Rheinheimera salexigens: one gene and its partner. The protein of the gene in region 1 interacts with the protein of each later gene in a pairwise test. Links are inferred from orthologs where the notes say so. Each region holds a gene or a part of one and is shown on either strand. Other genes may lie near its edges. The genes, in order: murG and BI198_RS10180.

Region 1 (4,219 bases):
GGTAAATCTACCGTGACTAAGTTGGTGGAAGCCATGCTGCAGCGCAGTGGTATTAATGCGTTAGCAGCCGGTAATATTGGGCTGCCGGTATTAGATGCCATCACTCAGCCTAACATTGATGTGTTTGTACTGGAGTTCTCGAGTTTTCAACTAGACACTACCCAGTCTTTGCATAGTGTGGCGAGCTGCATTTTAAATGTTAGTGCCGATCACTTAGATCGTTATAACAATATGGCCGCTTATACGGCATCGAAACAGCGGGTATACCAACACACTAAATTAGCAGTATTTAATGTTGATGATGCGGCCACAATGCCACAAGATGCCGAAAAAACCTTAGGAGTCAGCTTAGCGGATGCTGATTTTGGTATCTGTCAGGTTAACGAGCAAGCTTGGCTAAAAGTCGCTGGCGCAGCCTTATTGCCAGTAGCACAGATGAGCTTGTTTGGTGCCCATAATCAATTTAATGCCATAGTCGCTGCCGCTTTAGCCCTAGCTGCAGGTGCCAGCCGTGACGGTTTAATATCAGCATTACAACAGTTTCAACCTTTAGCTCATCGCTGCATTTTAGTGCTAGAGCATAAGGGTATACGTTGGGTTAATGACTCCAAGGCGACCAATATAGGCGCGACTTTAGCTGCGATTGCCGGTTTAAAACCCAGCGTAGCAGGTAAATTAATATTAATCGCCGGTGGTGATGGTAAAGGCGCCGATCTGACTGAGCTGCAGCCTGTTTTACAGCGCGATGTGCAGCAGTTAATTACCTTAGGTAAAGACGGTCCAGCAATAGCGGCATTAACAGCCAATAGCATTGAAGTGAAAAGCTTAGTCGCAGCGGTTGCAGCTGCAGCCAAAATAGCCCAAGCCGGCGATATGGTGTTGTTATCACCTGCTTGTGCCAGCTTAGATATGTTTAGCAGCTATGGCGAGCGTGGCGATCAGTTTGTCCAAGCAGTTAAAGCGGAGGTGCTATGAAACAGTTAGCATTATCGCAATGGCAAAACCCGATTCAAGTATTGCAGCAGTGGTGGCAAGTAGATGATGGTGCCGCTTACGATAAATTGTTTCTGATTTTACTAATGCTTATTTTATGCTTTGGCCTAGTAATGGTTACTAGTGCTTCGGTACCCGTTGCTTCAAGATTATTTGATAACGAGCTGCACTTTACCATACGCCACTTGGTGTATATCGGCATAGGTATTAGCTTATCCGTTGTCGTGTTATCTGTGCCCGTGCAGTGGTGGCATAGCAGTAATATGTTGCTGTTAATTGCGGGCTTAGCGCTGTTAATTGCGGTGTTAATTGTAGGTAAAAATGTTAATGGTAGTACCCGTTGGTTATCAATTGGCCCGATTGGCATTCAAGCCGCAGAGCCAGCAAAACTGTTCTTTTTTGTATATTTAGCCAGTTACTTAGTACGTCGGCACGAAGAAGTACGTGATAACTTTAAAGGCTTTTTAAAACCGTTGTTAGTGCTGGTCGTATTTGCGGGTTTATTACTAATGCAGCCAGATTTAGGTACTGTGATAGTGATGTTTGCCACCACAGTCGCGTTATTATTTTTAGCTGGCGCGCGAATTTGGCAATTTATGCTGCTTATCGTCACCGGGTTGTTATTAATCGCGGCGTTAATTTTTTATAGCGAATATCGCTGGAAACGGGTTACCGCATTTTTAGATCCTTGGGCTGATCCGTTTGGTAGTGGCTATCAGTTAACCCAATCCTTAATGGCCTTTGGTCGTGGTAGTTGGTTTGGCCAAGGCTTAGGTAACAGTATTTTAAAACTAGAATACTTACCTGAAGCGCATACCGACTTTATTTTAGCCGTTATCGCCGAAGAAACGGGCTTTATTGGTGTGACCATTTTACTAACGTTACTATTTACTTTGGTGTATCGCGCTTTACGCATTGGTCAGCGCGCCTTGGCCAAAAACATGAGCTTTCATGGCTTTTTAGCTTACGCCTTATCTATTTGGATTGGTTTTCAAGCCGCCGTTAATATCGGTGTCGCCACCGGCGCATTACCCACTAAAGGTTTAACGTTACCCTTTGTTAGTTCAGGGGGTAGTAGCTTAGTGGTAATGCTGGTAGCTGCTGCATTATTGCTGCGTATCGATTTTGAAACTCGATTTAAAGGCCGTCAGGCTATTAGTGGTGGCCGTCATGACTAAGCCAATGAAATCGCCTCGCATTTTAATTATGGCTGGTGGTACGGGCGGGCATATATTTCCTGCAAAAGCTGTGGCTATGGCGTTATTAGCCCAAGGCTGGCAAGTACATTGGTTAGGCAGCCAAGACCGCATGGAAGCCCAGTTAGTGCCAAAATTTGGCCTGCCATTTCATAGTATTCAAATCTCTGGCTTACGTGGCAAAAGCCCATTGTCGTTATTAAAAGCGCCTTGGATGCTAATTAAGTCGGTGTGGCAAGCACGACGCATTATTAATACTGTGCAGCCAAACCTAGTGCTTGGCTTTGGCGGTTATGCCAGTGGCCCCGGCGGTTTAGCCGCTTGGTTAAGCCAAGTGCCATTAATTATTCATGAACAAAATGCCGTGGCCGGTAGCACTAATAAACTATTAGCTAAATTTGCCCGCAACGTATTAGTGGCATTTCCAAGCGCATTTGCAGCCTTGCCTAAACAGCAGCTAGTGGGTAACCCAGTACGCGCCGAGTTAATTAATGTCGGTCAGCAACATAACACCAGTAAAACATTAAATGTGCTGGTCATCGGCGGTAGCTTAGGGGCTAAAGCCTTAAATGAACAATTACCGGTTATTTTTGCCGCAGCCGCTGCTGCTGGACAAGTTAATGTTCAGCATCAAACCGGTACGGCGTTATTAACCAGCACTGAGCAGCGTTATAACGCACTGGCTCAGCCAGGGTTAAGTGTTGATGTGGCAGCATTTATAGATGACATGGCCGCGGCGTATCGCTGGGCCGATGTTGTGATCTGTCGTGCTGGTGCTTCTACGGTTAGTGAAGTAGCGAGTGCCGGTGTGGCGGCCATATTTGTGCCGTTACCTAATGCGATTGATGATCATCAAACCGCTAATGCCCATTGGTTAAGCCAACAACAGGCGGCGTTAGTAATAAAACAAACAGAATTAACGGCTGCCAACTTGCTGCCGATGCTGCAGCAATGGTTAACAGATAAAACGCAATTACAGCAACTTGCTAGCACTGCCAAAGCCTGTGCATTAGATAATGCCACCGAGCAGGTCGTGCAATTTTGTCAGCAAGCTGTGGCGCAGCCCGTAACAGGAACAACGATATGAATCAGGCACCTCAACAGCAAAAGCTCGCCATGCGCCGAGTAGAGCGCATCCACTTTGTCGGCATTGGTGGTGCGGGTATGGGTGGTATTGCTGAAGTTTTAGTCAATGAAGGTTACAACGTATCCGGTTCAGATATCGCGGCAAATGCGGTGACTGATCGCTTAGCTTCACTGGGTGTGGTGATACATTTTGGCCATAACGCAAGCTATATTGCTGGCGCCAGTGTGGTGGTGGTATCGAGTGCTATTCATTCAGATAACGCAGAAGTGAAAGCTGCGCGTGAATTACGCATTCCAGTGGTGCGCCGCGCTGAAATGCTCGGTGAGTTAATGCGTTTTAGGCATGGTATAGCGATTGCCGGAACTCACGGTAAAACCACCACCACAAGTTTTTTAGCCTCTATTTTTGCTGAAGCCGGAACGGATCCTACTTTTATTATTGGTGGACTATTAAATTCAGCTGGCTCTAACGCCCGTTTAGGCGCAGGTCGGTATTTAATTGCAGAAGCCGATGAAAGCGATGCTTCATTTTTACATTTACAACCGCTGACGACTGTTATCACTAATATCGAAGCCGACCATATGGATACCTACCAGGGCGACTTTGAAAAAATGAAAGACACTTATATCGAATTTTGTCATAACTTGCCGTTCTATGGTGTAGCCGTTATTTGTTTAGATGACCCGGTTTTGCGTGAGTTAATTCCGCAAATTGGCCGGACTATTTTAACTTATGGTTTTAACCCAGATGCTGACTATGTGATAAGTGACTTTTCGCAACAGGGTACGCAAAGTAAATTTACTATCACCGATCCAAGTGGTGCGCAGCGCCTAGTGGTGTTAAATCTACCGGGTAGACACAATGCCTTAAACGCCACGGCAGCTTTTGCAGTAGCCGTAGATGAAGGTATTAGTGAAGCCGCCATTTTAAACGCCTTACGCCA
Region 2 (17,104 bases), 1.3 Mb from region 1 along the record:
GCTGCCAGAGTTTAACTTATTAAGTCGTCAGCTGGCCGGTATTGGTGGTGACAGTGAAAGTATGAAAATGATGGCAGGTCGCGCCATGATGGATAAAAATCTTAACCCCTTTGCACGCCGCCAAGAACAACCGGGTGTGTTTTGGTTAGGTATTTTAGCGGCTGATACTAAGCTTAAACAGGCAGAAATTACTATACCACAAAGCTTTAGCGGCAATATCAAGCTAATGGCAGTAGCGGTAGGAGATAAGACGTTAGGCTCTAACAGCCAAGATTTACTAGTACGAGGTCCATTTGTGCTAACGCCAGATGTATTAACCACCGCAGCACCAGGTGATGAGTTTGATGTTAGCGTGACCGTGGCTAATGGTATTAAGCAGTCCGGCCAGCAAGCAAAAGTAGAGGTAGTATTAACGCTACCAGACTCGTTGCAATTAGTCGGGTCGGCTAAGCAGCAATTAACCATTGCCGAAGGCAGTGAAGCCAGCGCCCGATTTAGAGTAAAAGCCTTAGCCCAATTAGGCGAAGCAAGCGTGCGCTTTAGTGCTCGTTATGAAAAAGACAGTATAGTAGAGCAAACGGATCGGGATCTCAGTATCAGTATTAGGCCAGCGACAGATTATCAACAGCATATTACGGCCGGCTTTGCTAAAAAAGGTCAGGTTAGCTTAAGCCCAAGTACTAAATGGTATCCCGAGTTAGCGCAGTTGTCGGTAACTGCTTCCAGTAATCCACTGGTATTGGCTGAAAGCTTTAGTGACTATTTAGCCCAGTACCCGCATGGTTGTACCGAGCAAATAGTGTCGCAAGTCTTTCCTTGGATTGGCTTAGTGCAACAACCGGCTTATCAAAATCAATTGCCAGCGTTACAGCAAAAATTTGCTAGCTTGATAACTAAATTGGCCGAGCGCCAACAGCATGACGGTGGCTTTAACTTTTGGCCAGGACAGCAAAACAGTGCCGATGCGCCGAGTGTGTATACCATGCACTTTTTATTAGCAGCACGAGAGCAAGGGCTAGCGGTACCTAACTATATGCTTGAACAAGGACTGGAATATTTAACCAGTTTAGCGCGGTTAAATGGCGCTAATGTCTATCAGGCTCGGCTACGTGCGAATGCTATATATTTACTAACCCGTAATGGTCAGGTAACCAGTAATTATTTAGTGGCATTACATGAGCGGTTAGAGAAACAACATAAGCAAGCGTGGCAATCAGACATTACCGCAGTGTATATGGCGGCAAGTTATCAGCTACTGCAAAAACAAGATGTGGCGAATAGTTTAATTAGCCAATATCGACTGAACAAACCGTCAGCGTTTCAGCAGCAGGCTGAATTGGATAACCGCATAGCGCCATCACCTTTTGCCAATGCTGCCTTTCAATCGCAACTAAGCTTAGATGCCCAATATATTTATCTATTAGCTGAGCATTTTACCGATAAAGCCCAGCAGCTAGATGCAGATACAGTGTTAAATTTAGTGCAGCCGATGTTTGACGGTCACTATAATACCATTAGCTCGGCCTATGCCGTGTTAGCCTTGTCAGCTTATGGCCAAATGCAAGGCGGTACTTATAATGACTCACTGCAGTTTTATCAGCTTATTGCCGATACAAAACAACCGGTAAATCTTGCGGATAACAGCAGTGCAATGCCGCAGGCGAACCTAGCTGTTAACGCCGACAAGGTATTAATAGAATCGGCGCAACCGGTTTTCTATGCCTTAAGCGAAGCGGGTTTTGCCGCTACATTGCCTAGCAGCGCAACCAGTAATGATTTAGAAGTGGTGCGTGACTATTTAGATGCTGCAGGCAACAAAGTCGCAACAGCGCAGCAGGGTGATGAATTGACGGTTAGGTTGCGTATTCGTAGCACCACTAAACAATGGCACACTAATATTGCAGTTATAGATTTATTACCTGCCGGTTTTAGCGTTATTCGTAGCTCGTTACCCAGAGAGCAAACACACTGGCGAGCGGATTACATTGATGTGCGCGAAGACCGAATTGTCTATTACGCCAGCTTTGGCCCGCAAAGTACTGAGCTTAAGTATCAAGTTAAAGTGACGGCTGCCGGTGATTTTGTGGTCCCCGCGGTTTATGCCGAATCGATGTACGATCGCAGCGTAAATGCCCATTCTGTGGCATCTCGCTTTAAGGTCAACGCAGAGCAGTAATGGCTAGCAGCAAACTATTACCCGCTAGGGGCAAAGCTAGGCTAGTAAAGACTAAGCTTATAGCGCTATTAAGGTTGTTCGGGTTAATAGCGCTATTACTAGCGCTCACTGCAGCGATAAGTTTGTGGTTATCACCTAAACCCGATCTTTATCGAAATTATCAACAAGCCAGCGCTTATTTTGCAGCTGAGGGTGAGTTGCTAAGTTTGCGCTTAGCGAACGATCAGCGTTATCGATTACGCATTACGTTAAATGATATTGCCCCGTCGTTACAGCAAGCCACTTTGTTGTATGAAGATCGGAACTTTTATCAGCATTATGGCGTTGATGGCTCGGCGATATTACGTGCTTTTTGGCAAAGTGTGATTAAAGATGGCCGGCGGCAAGGTGCGTCGACTATTAGTATGCAATTAGCCCGATTACGCTTTAATCTGCGCAGTAATACTTGGGCCGGCAAGTTACAACAGCTGGCGTACGCGCTGTATTTAGAGCGTCACTTTTCTAAAACCGAAATATTAGAAGGCTATTTTAATTACGCCCCTTATGCCGCAAATATTGAAGGCGTCGCCGCCGCAAGTTTAGTTTACTTTAGCAAAGAGGCGAAATACTTAACCTTACCCGAGTCATTAGCGTTAGCGGTAATGCCACAAAACCCCAGCCAACGAAACCCTGAAACCACAACGGGCCAACAGCAATTAGAGCTGGCACGGCAGCGTTTAGCTCAGCTGTGGCTGCAGCAACAAGCTAAACCAGCAAACCCTGCTAACCTAAGTACGCCAAGTAAGCCAATACCCTTATCTACAGCACAAATCAGCCGATTAGAAATGCCGTTGCATTACCAAAAGCGCAGCAACTTACCTTATGCTGCACCACACTTTATTAATTATTTAGCGGCTAGCACCGGCCAGCAAGGGCGGTTTTATACCAGTTTACAGCTAGGGGTGCAGCAGCAAGTAGAGCGTTTAGTTCAAGCTTATTTATTACGCCAACAAAGCAAAGGCTTAGAAAATGCTAGTGTGCTGTTGATAAAGCGCAGTAACTTACAGGTAGTATCTTGGTTGGGCTCAGCAGATTTTAATAATGCCGCCATACATGGTCAAGTCGACGGTGTTACTGCTTTGCGCTCTCCGGGTTCTGCGTTAAAACCATTTATTTATGCCTTGGCCATGCAGCAGGGTATTATTCATCCCCAATCGTTATTAATCGATTTACCCCGTCGTTATGGTGGCTTTAACCCGGAAAATTTTGACCGCCAATTTGTTGGGCCTATTCATGCTACCGCGGCCTTAATTAATAGTCGTAATTTACCTGCGGTACATTTGCAATCGCAATTACAGCAGCCGGACTTTTATCAATGGTTACTTCAAGCGGGTGTTAATCTGCCGCAACCTGCTGAGTATTATGGTTTAGCATTAGCCCTAGGCGGAATGGAAATTACCATGCAGCAATTAGTGCAGCTCTATGCCAGCTTGGGTAATCAAGGCCAATGGGGCAAGGTAAATTGGCAAGCTGAAGCTTCTGATGAAAATGTAGAAAGTATTGGAAGTATTGAAGGTGTTGAAAATATTAAAAAAACTGAAAATATGGATAATGTGGCCAATAACAAAACCCACTCAGTATTATCTAAAGAAGCGGCATTTCTGACGTTAGATATGTTACGCCAGCATGCTAAACCGCAAGCGGCGTTATTAACAAAGTTAACCTCCAGCACCCCAGTGGCATGGAAGACAGGGACCTCATATGCATTTCGCGATGCCTGGGCGGTTGGATTAAGTGGTGACTATGTATTGGCGGTATGGTTAGGCAATTTTAATGGCGATAGTAATCCAAACTTAGTGGGCCGCTCAGCTGCAGGGCCGCTGTTTTTTCAAATACTCGATTTGCTCGATATCTCACCAACCACTAATAAGGCCTTATTCACGGCTACGGCCGACTTAAATCTGCGCCAAGTCCCCTTATGCCAGCGCAGTGGCGATTTACCCAATAAGTACTGCCCACAAACCGAACTAGGCTGGTTTATTCCTGGCGTATCGCCGATAAAACTGTCCAAGGTACATCGAGCGGTACCGGTGGATATTATTAGCGGCAAACGGGCTTGTTTTCATCAGCCGGGCAAAACCAAATTAGATGTCTATGAATTTTGGCCCTCGGATGTTAATCGCAGCTTTATTAATGCCGGTATTATTTTACGTCAGCCCCCTGATTTTGGCCAAGCTTGTACTGGTTTGTCGCCAGTAGTGAGTACTATGCCCGCAATCCGTTCGCCACAAGCAGATTTAGTCTATCAATTAGGTGCAAGTGCTGAGCAGCGTAAAATTGCCTTACAAGCCAGTTTTGACGGTGATGTTAGTCAAGCGCATTGGTTTGCCAATAATCGTTATTTAGCCACGGTAAAACCAGGCGAAACCTTTTTTTGGACGGCACAAGCAGGGCGCTACCAATTGCGGGTAGTTGATGATTTAGGGGGTGTTGATAGCCGTTTGATTCAATTAGTTGACCAATAGTGCAGGCAACCGCTAGCGATAATAATCTGCTGGCTTGTCATATCTTAACTGCTTATAGTGGTTATGATAGTGTTGAGTGTGGGCAAACCGAGCCGTATATACACTTAAATTTAAAGTAAGTGCTAGCCCAGAGAGTGGGTTTAATTAGTCAAAAATAGGTGAGTGTATGCTATTGCAACAAGAACACAGCTTAGTGTTGTTAATTGATATTCAACAAAAGTTAGCGCCAGCGATTGATCAAACTAAAGAAGTAGAGCAAGCCGCTGCTTGGGTGTTACAAGTGGCATTACAGCTTGATGTGCCAGTCTGGGGCACCGAGCAGTATCCAAAAGGTTTAGGCCCAACCTTGCCGTCAATTGCAGAGTTAATTCCAGAGCAACAGATGCTGCAAAAAATGCATTTTAGCGCACTGCGTGAGCCGCATATTGCTAAGGCAATTGCCGCCACTAAACGCAAACAAATTGTGGTAATAGGCACCGAAGCCCATGTATGTGTATTACAAACCGTGCTGGATTTATTAGCGGCAGACTATCAAGTATTTGTAGTTAGCGAAGCCGTAGGCTCGCGTACGGCCGAAAATAAGCAGTTAGCGCTAAACCGGATGCAACAGCAGGGTGCGCAGATTATTAGCAAAGAAATGCTAGCATTTGAATGGTTAAATTGCAGCGGCACCGATAGCTTTAGGCAAATTAGTAAAGGCTGGATAGTTTAACCTTAGTGTAAATATAACTACCACTTTAAGGGCGGTAGTTAAAAGCTTGATCTAATATAAACGCCAAACGCACGGCGGCTTGTTGGATACGCATTTCAATTTTGGCTTGGTTTTGTTGGACATAAGTATCCGCAAGCTGCATATTTGGCTGGTACTGAGCATAAATATGGGTCGTTATTGCCGCTGATTCATTTGCCCATGCTAACGCATCAGTTTGTTGCCATTGGTAAGCTTGCCTACTGTCAATAGCGTGTAATAGCTGCTGTTGTTTAATGCGGTTATCGTTATAGCCTAATTTGGCTAATATTCGGGAATCCCACACTGAGTGTAAATTAGTTGGCTGTAAGTAAAAACTGACTTCAGTTTTATTGCCGCCTAAGTCATCAGCAAAGCTAACATGCAGCGGTTGGTGTAAGTCAGCAATAAAATGCGCTAAAAACATTAGGGCTTGCCAGTCATAAGCATCGTGGCTTAAGCGACGCTGCATATCATCAATAGCCGATAAAACACAGCCTTGCTGAGCACAATCACTATGACTTATCGTGCTTTTATGTCGTGGAAAATTAACGTAATGCAGTGGCGAGGACCATTTGAAACCGTCATCATTGCGAATGGTATCTGGCCAAACACACCCTTCGGCAAAGCTGTCTAAACCCGAGGTTTGTACTAGGTTATCAATATGCGCTTGGGTTTGTGGCTGACTTAGTTGATAGGCCATATCACAAATCATTTTATGGCCAGTTTGACCAAAAGCGAAAACCTGCTGTGAGCTTACTGCTAATAGTAACAAAAATATAATACGCATAATGACTCCAAAGCTTTATCTACAACTATCCAAACACTAACTAAAGACAATTCAAATACTTGACAAAGTCTATTCTAAAACAAGTTGATGTACTTGCCAGTCGCCATTAGGCGCCACTAGCGGTTGAATTTCAGCTAACGCTTGACGCATGGTGTCGGCAAGGGTGTAAGGTGGGTTAATCACCAACATACCACTGCCGGTCATACCGTAGCTGTCAGTGTCGCTAAGCGGACACAATTCAATGCGTAATTGGTTTTTAATCCCAGTACTCACCAGTTCACGAATAAAGGCTTCTATGGCGGCACGTTCAATCACGGGGTACCAAATCGCATAAGTAGCTTGGGGGAAACGCTGATAGGCTAGTTTAAGTCCAGCAACCACATCTTGATATTCATGCTTTAATTCATACGGTGGGTCTATTAAGACTAAGCCGCGTTTATGTAATGGCGGTAGCATAGCTTTAAAACCCGCCCAAGCATCTTGGTTTTCTATCCGGCTATAACGGCGGCGAATAAATTGACTGGCCAATATGGGGTAATCGCTAGGATGCAATTCAGTGGCCTGAATACTGTCGGTTGGCCGCAACATAAGTTCAGCAATTTTTGGCGAGCCTGGATAAAAGCTTAACTCTTCATCTGTGTTTAAGCTTTTGATAACCTCTAAGTAGCTTTGTAATGCTGGGCTTTGCGCTTGATGCAGCCACAATTTACCTATGCCAGTTTCATACTCAGCAGTTTTAAGGGCTTGCTCTGACGCTAAGCTATATAACCCAGCACCGGCATGGCTATCATGATAACAAAACGGTTTATCTTTTTTTAATAGATAGTCAATAATAGCAACTTGCACCAGATGTTTAACCACATCTGCATGATTACCTGCATGGTAACTATGGCGATAACTAAGCATAATTTAAGTCTACAATAGTAAGAGAAAGCAAAATCAAGGCCGACAGCTTACTGCGCAGCGGGAAAAATACAAGTATTGTTGCTTCGCAGCTGGTAAAATTAGCAGTATCATAAAATAGTCGCCTATTGGCTGTTAGTAGGAATGAAATGTCTGAGCATAGTAATAAGCCGAGGAAACCTCGCAGCCCCGCAAAAAGTACAGCACAAAACTCGTCAGCAAAGCCTTCACATAAGCCTGCAAAAAATCCTTTACAAAAGCCATGGCTAAAGAGTGGTGGCCAACGGCCTACGTCGAGTGGTACAAGACCGGCAAAGCCAAAAACAGATGAAAGTAAAGTGTATGGTGACAATGCCTGTCGGGTATTATTTCAGCAACGCCCAGAGAGTATTATTCGTTTATATTTGAATGCCGATATGGCGGCCAAGTTTTCGGATGTGATGAAATATCTGGCGCAGCAGAAAAAGGCTTACCATATTGTTGAAGATCAAGAGTTAGAAAAAATTGCTGCGAGTGCGCACCACGGTGGTGTTGTGCTGTTAGTAAAACGTAAGCCGATACAAAGCTTAGCCAGTTATTTGCAACAACAAAAAGGCAAAACTGACTGTTTATTAGCCTTAGACGGTGTGGGTAACCCGCATAATTTAGGTGCAATTAGTCGCAGCTGTGCTCATTTTGGTGTTAGTGGCGTGATTATGCAGCAACCCGAGCTACTGCAATCTGGTGCCGCGCTACGGACGGCTGAAGGCGGCGGGGAGTTTGTAGCGGGCTTATCTAGCGATAGCTTGGCACTTAGCCTACAGCTGTGTAAGCAAGCCGGTTATACCCTATTGACCACGTCTAGTCATAATGGTGCTTCGTTGTATCAAACCAAATTACCGGCCAAAGTGGTGGTAGTATTTGGTGAGGAAATGTTTGGCGTCTCGAAAAACGTGGCTAAAACTGCTGATATCGCATTGCAAATACCCGGCAGTGGCAAAGTAGAATCGTTAAATGTTAGTGTCGCAGCCAGTTTAATTATTGGTGAGTGGTATCGACAGCAACAGTAGTTAGCTCTGTCCCGCTAGCTACAATGCCTGTAATGCCTGCAATAATGTTCGTAAAGTAAAAAAAGAGCAACTTCAGTTGCTCTTTTTTGTGTCAAGTAGTTACGAATATAACGACTGGTTTAGTGGCTTACATAGNGTCGCAGCCAGTTTAATTATTGGTGAGTGGTATCGACAGCAACAGTAGTTAGCTCTGTCCCGCTAGCTACAATGCCTGTAATGCCTGCAATAATGTTCGTAAAGTAAAAAAGAGCAACTTCAGTTGCTCTTTTTTGTGTCAAGTAGTTACGAATATAACGACTGGTTTAGTGGCTTACATAGCGCAGGTTTAGTCTGGCTTAGTTTGGCTTAGTTTGGCCAATGTATTGAAACCTTGGGATAAGCTCGTCGACAATAGTCACGTTTTCAGTAAACATAGTTAATGGCCTAGCCCATAAGCCTTGCTCACCATACAGTGGGCGATAGATCACTAACCACTCTTCCGTTTCGCTGTGCAAAGCACAATCGATTACTTGATAATAGCCACCTTTGTAATGCTGGTAGTAGCCAGGTTTAATTGGTGTTGTGCTGTTCATACCAACTCTCAAATATTATTTTTGCTGACAAACTGTCGACTTTATCTTTACTTAATTTGCGATAACCGCCTTCTGCAAATAGCTGACTGCGCGCTTCCGTGGTTGTTAGGCGCTCATCATGTAAGCTAACAGGTAGACCAAAGCGACCATGTAACCGATTAGCAAATTTACGACAGCGCGCCGTAAATGGCTGCTCAGTACCATCCATATTTAACGGTAAACCGATTAATAATAAATCCGGTTGCCACTCTTTAATTAATAGCTCTAACTTAGACCAATCTGGTGTGCCGTCTTGGGCTTTTAATGCGCTAAGTAAAGATGCCGTGCCGGTGAACTCTTGACCGACAGCGACCCCAATACTTTTGGTGCCATAATCAAAACTTAAAATGGTACGTTTTGCCATTAAGCATGACCTGCTTCATTAGTTAATTGCCAAGTTTGAATGCCAATTTTAGCTGTGGCAGATTGCCATTTTTCGGCATGGCTTAGATCAAAAATAATTCCGTTATCAGCCGGGATCATTAACCAAGCATTATCTGCCATTTCTTGCTCTAACTGGCCTTGTTCCCATCCAGCAAAACCTAACGCTAAGATAAACTTTTCCGGTGCCTTATCGGTAGTTAAATCAATTAAAATATCTTTCGAAGTTGTGACCATCAGATCATCGGTTAAGTGCATACTACTGCTGTAGCCATCTTTAGCTGTATGTAACACAAAACCGCGATCATGCTGTACTGGCCCGCCAGAACAGACATAGGCATGTGCGGCAGGGCTGTCGGTGTTAAATTCAATATCTAATTGTTTTAATAAGTCCGCAACTTTAACATCCAGCGGATGGTTAATAACAATACCCATCGCGCCATGTTCATTGTGCTCACAAATATAGGTTACGCTACGTTTAAAACGCGGATCGTCCATTGATGGCATGGCGACCAGAAAATGGTTCTGATAATTCTGCATACGCACCTCTTGTTTATGCTCTTTGAAAGCGAAATCACCTTTAAAATAGTCTTACTAAAAAGTTTTAGTTAAGCCAATAGCTGTTCAATTTCATCAAATAACATACCGGTAACACTAATTGGAAAAGCAGCTTCAATTTCTCTAATACAGGTTGGGCTAGTGACATTTATTTCCGTTAATTTATCACCAATAACATCTAAACCGACAAAAATTAAGCCTTTAGCTTTTAGGGTGGGGGCAATGGCATTAGCAATGGCCCAGTCTGATTCTGATAAGGCTCTGGCTTCACCTCGACCACCCGCTGCTAGGTTACCGCGAGTTTCGCCTTTGGCCGGTATGCGCGCTAAACAGTATGGCACGGGTTTACCGTTTACCACTAATATCCGCTTATCTCCTGCAGTTATATCGGGTATAAACTTTTGCGCCATGGTATATCGCTGACCATGCTCGGTTAGGGTTTCTATAATCACACTAACGTTAGCATCGCCTGGTTTTAAGCGAAATATTGACGCACCACCCATACCATCTAACGGTTTTAATATGACATCTTGCTCTGCTTCGTAAAATGCTTTAAGTCGTTTAGCATCGCTAGTTACTAAAGTTTTTGGCGAAAATTGGCTAAACCAACTGGTGTACAGCTTTTCGTTAGCATCGCGTAAGCTTTGTGGTTTATTGACGATTAAGCAACCGGCATCTTCGGCGCGCTCTAAAATATAGGTGCTATATAAAAACTCGCTATCAAACGGCGGATCTTTACGCATTAAAATAACGTCTAAGTCGCCAAGGGCGATATCTTGGCTGGCGCCAAATTGATACCAGTTTGCTGGGTTTTGTTCGATGCTGAGTAATTTTGTACTGGCTCGGGCTTCACCTTGCAGTAAATACAAGTCTGCCATTTCCATATAATGCAACTCATAGCCACGCTGTTGTGCTTGCAATAGCATGGCAAAACTAGAATCTTTTTCAATATTGATGCTGCTTATTGGGTCCATAACGATACCCAGTTTAATGGTTTTGCTCATGTGATTTATCCTTATGCTAAGTCACCAAATTGTAGCTGCAAAGCGGTAATGGTGCTTAAAGCTGCGGTTTCTGTACGCAGAATACGCGGGCCTAATAAAATACTAATAAAGCCGGCTTGGGTAGTTTGGTTCATTTCGTCATCGCTAAAGCCACCTTCTGGGCCGATAACCAAACGAATATCTTGTACTGCTGGTAAGGTCTTAATGGTGTCTTTTGCCCGCGGATGCAAGGTTAGTTTCAATTCTTTTGTGTCTTGAGCTAACCATTCTTGCAGGGATATCGCCGGATGCACCTTTGGCACTATACTGCGACCACTTTGCTCGCAAGCAGCGATAACTATTTTTTGCCATTGCTGGGTGCGTTTGATTAAGCGTTCACCGTCTAATTTTACCCCGCAGCGTTCAGTAAATAAGGGCGTTATTGCTGTTACGCCTAATTCAACTGCTTTTTGGATAGCAAAATCCATTCTGTCGCCACGGGAAATACCTTGGCCTAAATGAATATTTAATGGCGACTCCACAAGATTGTTTGCTTGCTCTGTTGCCGTAACCATGACTCGCTTTTTATCCAGCTCAGTTATTTGAGCAGGATAATTAAAGCCATCTCCATTAAATAATACTAACTCACTATTGATGGGCATGCGTAGCACGCGACCGACATGATTAGCGGCTTCTTCGTCTAAAGTAAAAGCCTGATGTAGCGTTATGCTACTGCTGTGGTAAATCCGTGGAATGCGCATAGTCATACTTCACTAAAAATATTTACTTAAATGGTAACAGCCAATTTGGCTCTGTGACAGATAAAATAAACCCCGCACTCTTTAACAAATACAGGGTTTATTTAGATAGCTGGTTTTAGCTTAAGCTAAGCCATCTTTTTATTATTGACTAGCAGGGTAGGTGTAGCTTGAACCAATACCTAGCGGAATGTCTAGTGCCCAGAAGCCAAGTAAAAACGCTGTCCATAACACTAACATCGCAATAGAAAACGGTAGCATTAAGGCGATTAAGGTACCAATACCACTGGCTTTAACGTACTTCTGACAAAACACCACTATTAACGGAAAGTACGGTAATAATGGGGTAATGATATTAGTAGATGAATCACCTACGCGATATGCAGCCTGAGTTAAGTCTGGAGATACCCCTAGTTCCATCAGCATAGGCACCATGATAGCGCCGATTAAGGCCCACTTAGCGGAGGCAGACCCAACAAGCAAGTTAATAAAGCCTGATAAAAACACGATGCCGACTAAAGTAAAGCCCATAGGTAAGGCCATTTGTTGCAGGGCATGAGCGCCTTTAATCGCGACTAAAGCACCTAAATTAGATTGGCCAAAGGCATAAATAAATTGGGCACAAAAGAAGGCCATAACGATATAGTAACCCATACCACTCATGGCTTTACTCATACCTTGAATAATATCGCGGTGATTTTTTGCTGTGCCAGCAACATAACCGTACACCACACCTGGGATTAAAAAGAACACAAAGATAATGCCGACAATAGACTGCATTAATGGCGCAGATGAATCGGTAAGTAGACCGTTAACAGGTGAGCGCCAAGCTGATGTTTCTGGCATGGCGGAGACCATTAATAATACCCCACTTAATACCATGGCAAAGGTAGCCCAACGTAACCCTTTACGTTCGTAATCTTGTAGCGGCTCCATCGTAGGTAATTCAGCTGGGTCACCATCCACTTTAGTTGCTTTTAATCTTGGTTCAATAAATTTATCGGTAAGTACCCAACCAATAATAATTATTAATACGGTTGAAGCTGTGGTGAAAAAGTAGTTGTTTAGTGGGTTAATCACTAATTCTGCGGCCGCGGGATCAGCTGATAAATGGGCAGATGCTTGAGTTAAACCTGCAAGAAGAGGATCTAAACTTGACGGTAAGAAAAAGGTAGCCGAAAAACCACCAGATACACCGGCAAAAGCCGCTGCGATACCTGCTAAAGGGTGACGACCGGCAGCATAGAAAATAACCGCGCCTAAAGGAATAACCAACACGTAACCGGCATCAACCGCGATATGACTAAGAATACCCACAGCCACTAACACAGGCGTTAGCAACATTTTAGGCGTTACCGATAATATTGAACGTAAGCCGGCATTAATGTAACCGGTATATTCAGCAACACCTAAACCTAACATCGCCACTAACACTACGCCTAAAGGTGGAAAGCTAACAAAGGTTTGCACCATGCTGGCCATAAAGGCGGTAAAGGAGGTAGGTGCTAATAAATTGTTAATAACAATGGCTTCGCCAGTGCGGGGATTAACTTCTGTAAAGCTTACGCCTGATAATGCCCATGATGCTATCCAAACTGCTAGCATTAGTAACGCAAATAACATGGCCGGATCGGGTAGCTTGTTACCAATGACTTCAATGCTATTGAGGGCTCGGTTAAGCCACCCGGTTTTTTCGACAGCTGTGTCTTGTTGCGACATAACTCTTCCTTTTGTTTTTAGTTATCATTTTTAACTGGCGCTGTGCTGTATTTACACATTTACATTTAAAATAATGCTATGCCATTGTCAGCGTTAATTTGGCCAATATCATACACAAAAATGGCCAAAGGTTAATACCTTGTTTTGTAGCAACTTAATTGAATAGTTTTTTAATAAAAAAAAGAGAGCTTAGCTCTCCTTTTATTTTGCTATAAATCAAATGATTTGTTTACTTTGCGTACTGGCGCAGTAATTCAGCTCTGTCTGTTTGTTCCCAAGGGAACTCAGCACGACCGAAGTGACCGTAAGCGGCAGTAGGTAAGTATATAGGCCGCTCTAACTGCAACATTTCAATTAAACCATAAGGACGCAAATCAAAGTGCTGACGGATGATGGTAATTAATTCATCTTCAGTTAGCTTACTGGTACCAAAGGTTTCAATGCTGATAGAGGTGGGCTCGGCTACGCCAATAGCGTAAGACACCTGTAGTTCACAACGCTTAGCCAGTCCAGCAGCAACAATATTTTTAGCTACATAACGGGCAGCATAAGCAGCTGAACGGTCAACTTTTGACGGATCTTTACCCGAGAAAGCACCGCCACCGTGACGCGCCATACCACCGTAGGTATCAACGATAATTTTACGACCGGTTAAACCACAGTCACCCATAGGGCCACCGATAACAAAGCGACCGGTTGGATTGATAAAGTATTTAGTTTTATCCGTTAACCATTCAGCTGGTAATACCGGCTTAATAATCAGCTCCATTACTGCTTCACGTAAATCTGCCGTGCTAACGCTTTCGCAATGTTGAGTTGATAAAACTACCGCATCGATACCGATTGGTTTGCCATCTTCATAGATAAAACTTAATTGTGATTTAGCATCAGGGCGCAACCAAGGTAAGGTGCCATCTTTACGTAATTGTGCTTGGCGCTGCATTAAACGATGCGAATAAGTAACCGGAGCTGGCATTAACACATCGGTTTCATCACTGGCATAACCAAACATTAAACCTTGGTCACCGGCACCTTGCTCTGCTGGCGTAGCGCGGTCGACACCTTGATTAATATCGGGTGATTGCTTACCAATGGCATTTAATACTGCACAAGAGTCAGCATCAAAGCCCATATCGGAATGGGTATAACCAATGTTACGCACGGTTTTACGAGTAAGTTCTTCAATATCTACCCAAGCCGATGTGGTCACTTCGCCACCCACTAAAACCATACCCGTTTTAACGAAGGTTTCGCAGGCAACGCGTGCCTTAGGATCCTGTTCGAGAATTGCATCCAGAACGGCGTCAGAAATCTGGTCAGCAATTTTATCCGGGTGACCTTCAGATACCGACTCAGAAGTAAAAATATGTTGTGCCATCTGTTTTGTTCCAATATTAATACAGTTTAAATTCAGCGCTGCGTTGTTGCATGCATGAACCGAAAAAAATAGGCGGGTATTTTAATAAAAACTGCGCGCTATTGCTACAATAATCTGCCGCCCAGACGTCTTTAATGCTATTTTAACAGGAACTGCAGTTTTTGTGAGCCTACTTAAGCGAGTTTTTACTGAATTAAGCAACAGGTGAGATTTAAAGTTGCCATCTGCGGGTGGCTCTGGGAAAATGCCGTCAGTTTTACGCATTAATCATATAGCTAATTATAATTAACGGCTTCAATTAACAGCTTCAGTGTCTGAAGCTGAGCAATGTCAGGAGTGAAGATGCTACCTCGTAAACAACTCGCCAATGCAATCCGTGCCCTAAGTATGGATGCTGTACAAAAAGCTAAGTCTGGTCACCCGGGAGCCCCTATGGGGATGGCTGATATCGCTGAAGTACTGTGGCGTGACTTTTTACAGCATAATCCTGCCGATCCAACCTGGCCAAACCGTGACCGCTTTATTCTGTCAAATGGTCATGGCTCGATGCTGTTATATTCACTGTTACATTTATCTGGCTATGAATTAAGCATTGAAGACTTAAAGCAGTTCCGTCAATTAGATTCTAAAACACCTGGTCATCCAGAATACGGTTATGCGCCAGGAGTTGAAACAACTACAGGTCCACTCGGTCAAGGCTTAACCAATGCGGTGGGTATGGCCATTGCTGAAAAAGCGTTAGCGGCACAATTTAACCAGCCTGACTTTGATATTGTTGATCATCATACCTATGTGTTTTTAGGCGATGGCTGTTTAATGGAAGGCATATCGCACGAAGCATGTTCGTTAGCGGGCACTTTAGCTTTAAATAAACTGGTTGCTTTTTGGGATGATAATGGTATTTCCATTGACGGCCAAGTTGAAGGTTGGTTTACCGATAATACGCCTGCACGTTTTGAAGCCTATGGTTGGCATGTTATTGCTAATGTAGATGGTCATGACCCACTAGCGGTGCAAAACGCCATTGAACAAGCGCATAAAGTGACCGATAAGCCGACCTTAATATGCTGTCGTACGGTTATCGGTTATGGTTCGCCTAATAAAGGTGGCAGCCATGATTGTCACGGTGCGCCATTAGGTGATGCCGAAATTGCTGCAACACGTGAATATTTACAGTGGCCACATGCTGCTTTTGATATACCCACCGATATTTATGCCGCTTGGGATGCCAAACAGCAAGGTGCGGCGCGTCAGCAACAATGGCAGCAATTATTTGCCAGCTACAGTGCGGCGTATCCAGAGTTAGCGGCTGAATTTAGCCGTCGTATCAGCGGTGAATTACCGGCGAATTGGGCCGAGTTTTCTCAAGCTTACATCGACAAGTTGCAAGCTAATCCTGAGCATATTGCTAGTCGCAAAGCCTCACAAAATGCGTTAAATGCATTTGGTCCTATTTTACCTGAATTTATGGGCGGCTCTGCTGACTTAGCGGGTTCTAACTTAACCATATGGTCTGGCTCTAAAGGGTTAACGCCTACTGATGCTAGCGGCAACTATATTTATTATGGCGTACGTGAATTCGGTATGTCAGCAATAATGAATGGTATTGCATTGCACGGTGGCTTTATCCCGTATGGCGCAACCTTTTTAATGTTTATGGAATATGCCCGTAATGCGGTGCGTATGGCGGCATTAATGCAGCAACGGGTAATTTTTGTTTATACCCATGATTCGATTGGTTTGGGTGAAGATGGTCCGACTCATCAACCGGTAGAGCAATTAGCCGCATTGCGTGCAACACCTAACTTAATTAACTGGCGTCCTTGTGACCAAGTTGAGTCGGCCGTAGCGTGGCAAGCTGCCATTGAACGTACACAGGGACCCAGCACATTAATTTTTAGTCGGCAAAATTTGCAACAGCAGCCTCGTGACGCTGCACAAGTAGCCAATATCAAGCGTGGCGGTTATATTTTACTCGATAGCACCTCTGCGCCAGAGCTAATTATTATTGGTACTGGCTCTGAAGTTGAGCTTGCTATGCAAGCCGCCGCACAATTAAGCGAGCAGGGCGTAGCCGTGCGTGTGGTATCAATGCCATCGACTGATGCTTTTGAGCAACAAAGTGCTGAGTATCGTCAAAGCGTATTGCCAGCTAATGTCACTAAGCGTATTGCAGTTGAAGCGGCAAGCATTGACTGTTGGTATAAGTACGTTGGCTTAGATGGCAAAATCATTGGTATGAATAGCTTTGGTGAGTCTGCGCCTGCAGAGCAGTTATTTAAACACTTTGGTATTACCACTAACAATATTGTTGCAGCTGCAAAGCAGTTATTGGCTTAAATAATATGCCTTAAATGGGATCAGCGATGGTCCCATTTTTGTATGTGCTTTTGTTTTAAGCACTAAGTTTTAAGTACTATGTTCTAAGTACTATTTAAAAATGTGATGGTATGGCAATTAGACTAGCAATAAACGGCTTTGGCCGTATTGGTCGCAATCTTGTGCGAGCAATATATGAAAATGGCTTGCAGCAACAGTTGCAAGTGGTTGCAATAAATGAGCTTGCC

Evidence for each region.
Region 2: the proteins of murG (region 1) and BI198_RS10180 interact in binary tests that used the Escherichia coli proteins (3 or more experiments, as listed by UniProt). The link is inferred for Rheinheimera salexigens from one-to-one orthologs.

Annotation. Positions count from the first base shown.
Region 1 is NZ_MKEK01000001.1:949,411-953,629, forward strand. Bases 1,221-4,219 are described here. They hold murG (undecaprenyldiphospho-muramoylpentapeptide beta-N-acetylglucosaminyltransferase), read left to right. Parts: upstream 1,221-2,163; coding sequence 2,164-3,276; downstream 3,277-4,219. Other genes in these bases: ftsW (putative lipid II flippase FtsW), read left to right, coding at 1,221-2,171; murC (UDP-N-acetylmuramate--L-alanine ligase), read left to right, coding at 3,273-4,219. Outside these bases: murD (UDP-N-acetylmuramoyl-L-alanine--D-glutamate ligase), read left to right, coding at 1-975; more of ftsW, read left to right, coding at 972-1,220. UniProt on the Escherichia coli protein: Cell wall formation. Catalyzes the transfer of a GlcNAc subunit on undecaprenyl-pyrophosphoryl-MurNAc-pentapeptide (lipid intermediate I) to form undecaprenyl-pyrophosphoryl-MurNAc-(pentapeptide)GlcNAc (lipid intermediate II).
Region 2 is NZ_MKEK01000001.1:2,214,327-2,231,430, reverse strand. Bases 6,411-9,199 are described here. They hold BI198_RS10180 (tRNA/rRNA methyltransferase), read left to right. Parts: upstream 6,411-7,249; coding sequence 7,250-8,149; downstream 8,150-9,199. Other genes in these bases: BI198_RS10165 (YqgE/AlgH family protein), read right to left, coding at 9,124-9,199; ruvX (Holliday junction resolvase RuvX), read right to left, coding at 8,699-9,124; BI198_RS10175 (DUF1653 domain-containing protein), read right to left, coding at 8,485-8,721; BI198_RS10185 (23S rRNA (adenine(2030)-N(6))-methyltransferase RlmJ), read right to left, coding at 6,411-7,103. Also shown: BI198_RS10205 (alpha-2-macroglobulin), read left to right, coding at 1-2,176; pbpC (penicillin-binding protein 1C), read left to right, coding at 2,176-4,680; BI198_RS10195 (hydrolase), read left to right, coding at 4,847-5,392; BI198_RS10190 (S1/P1 nuclease), read right to left, coding at 5,418-6,197; more of BI198_RS10185, read right to left, coding at 6,267-6,410; more of BI198_RS10165, read right to left, coding at 9,200-9,681; gshB (glutathione synthase), read right to left, coding at 9,750-10,703; rsmE (16S rRNA (uracil(1498)-N(3))-methyltransferase), read right to left, coding at 10,715-11,443; BI198_RS10150 (AbgT family transporter), read right to left, coding at 11,585-13,159; metK (methionine adenosyltransferase), read right to left, coding at 13,389-14,537; tkt (transketolase), read left to right, coding at 14,880-16,877; epd (erythrose-4-phosphate dehydrogenase), read left to right, coding at 16,988-17,104.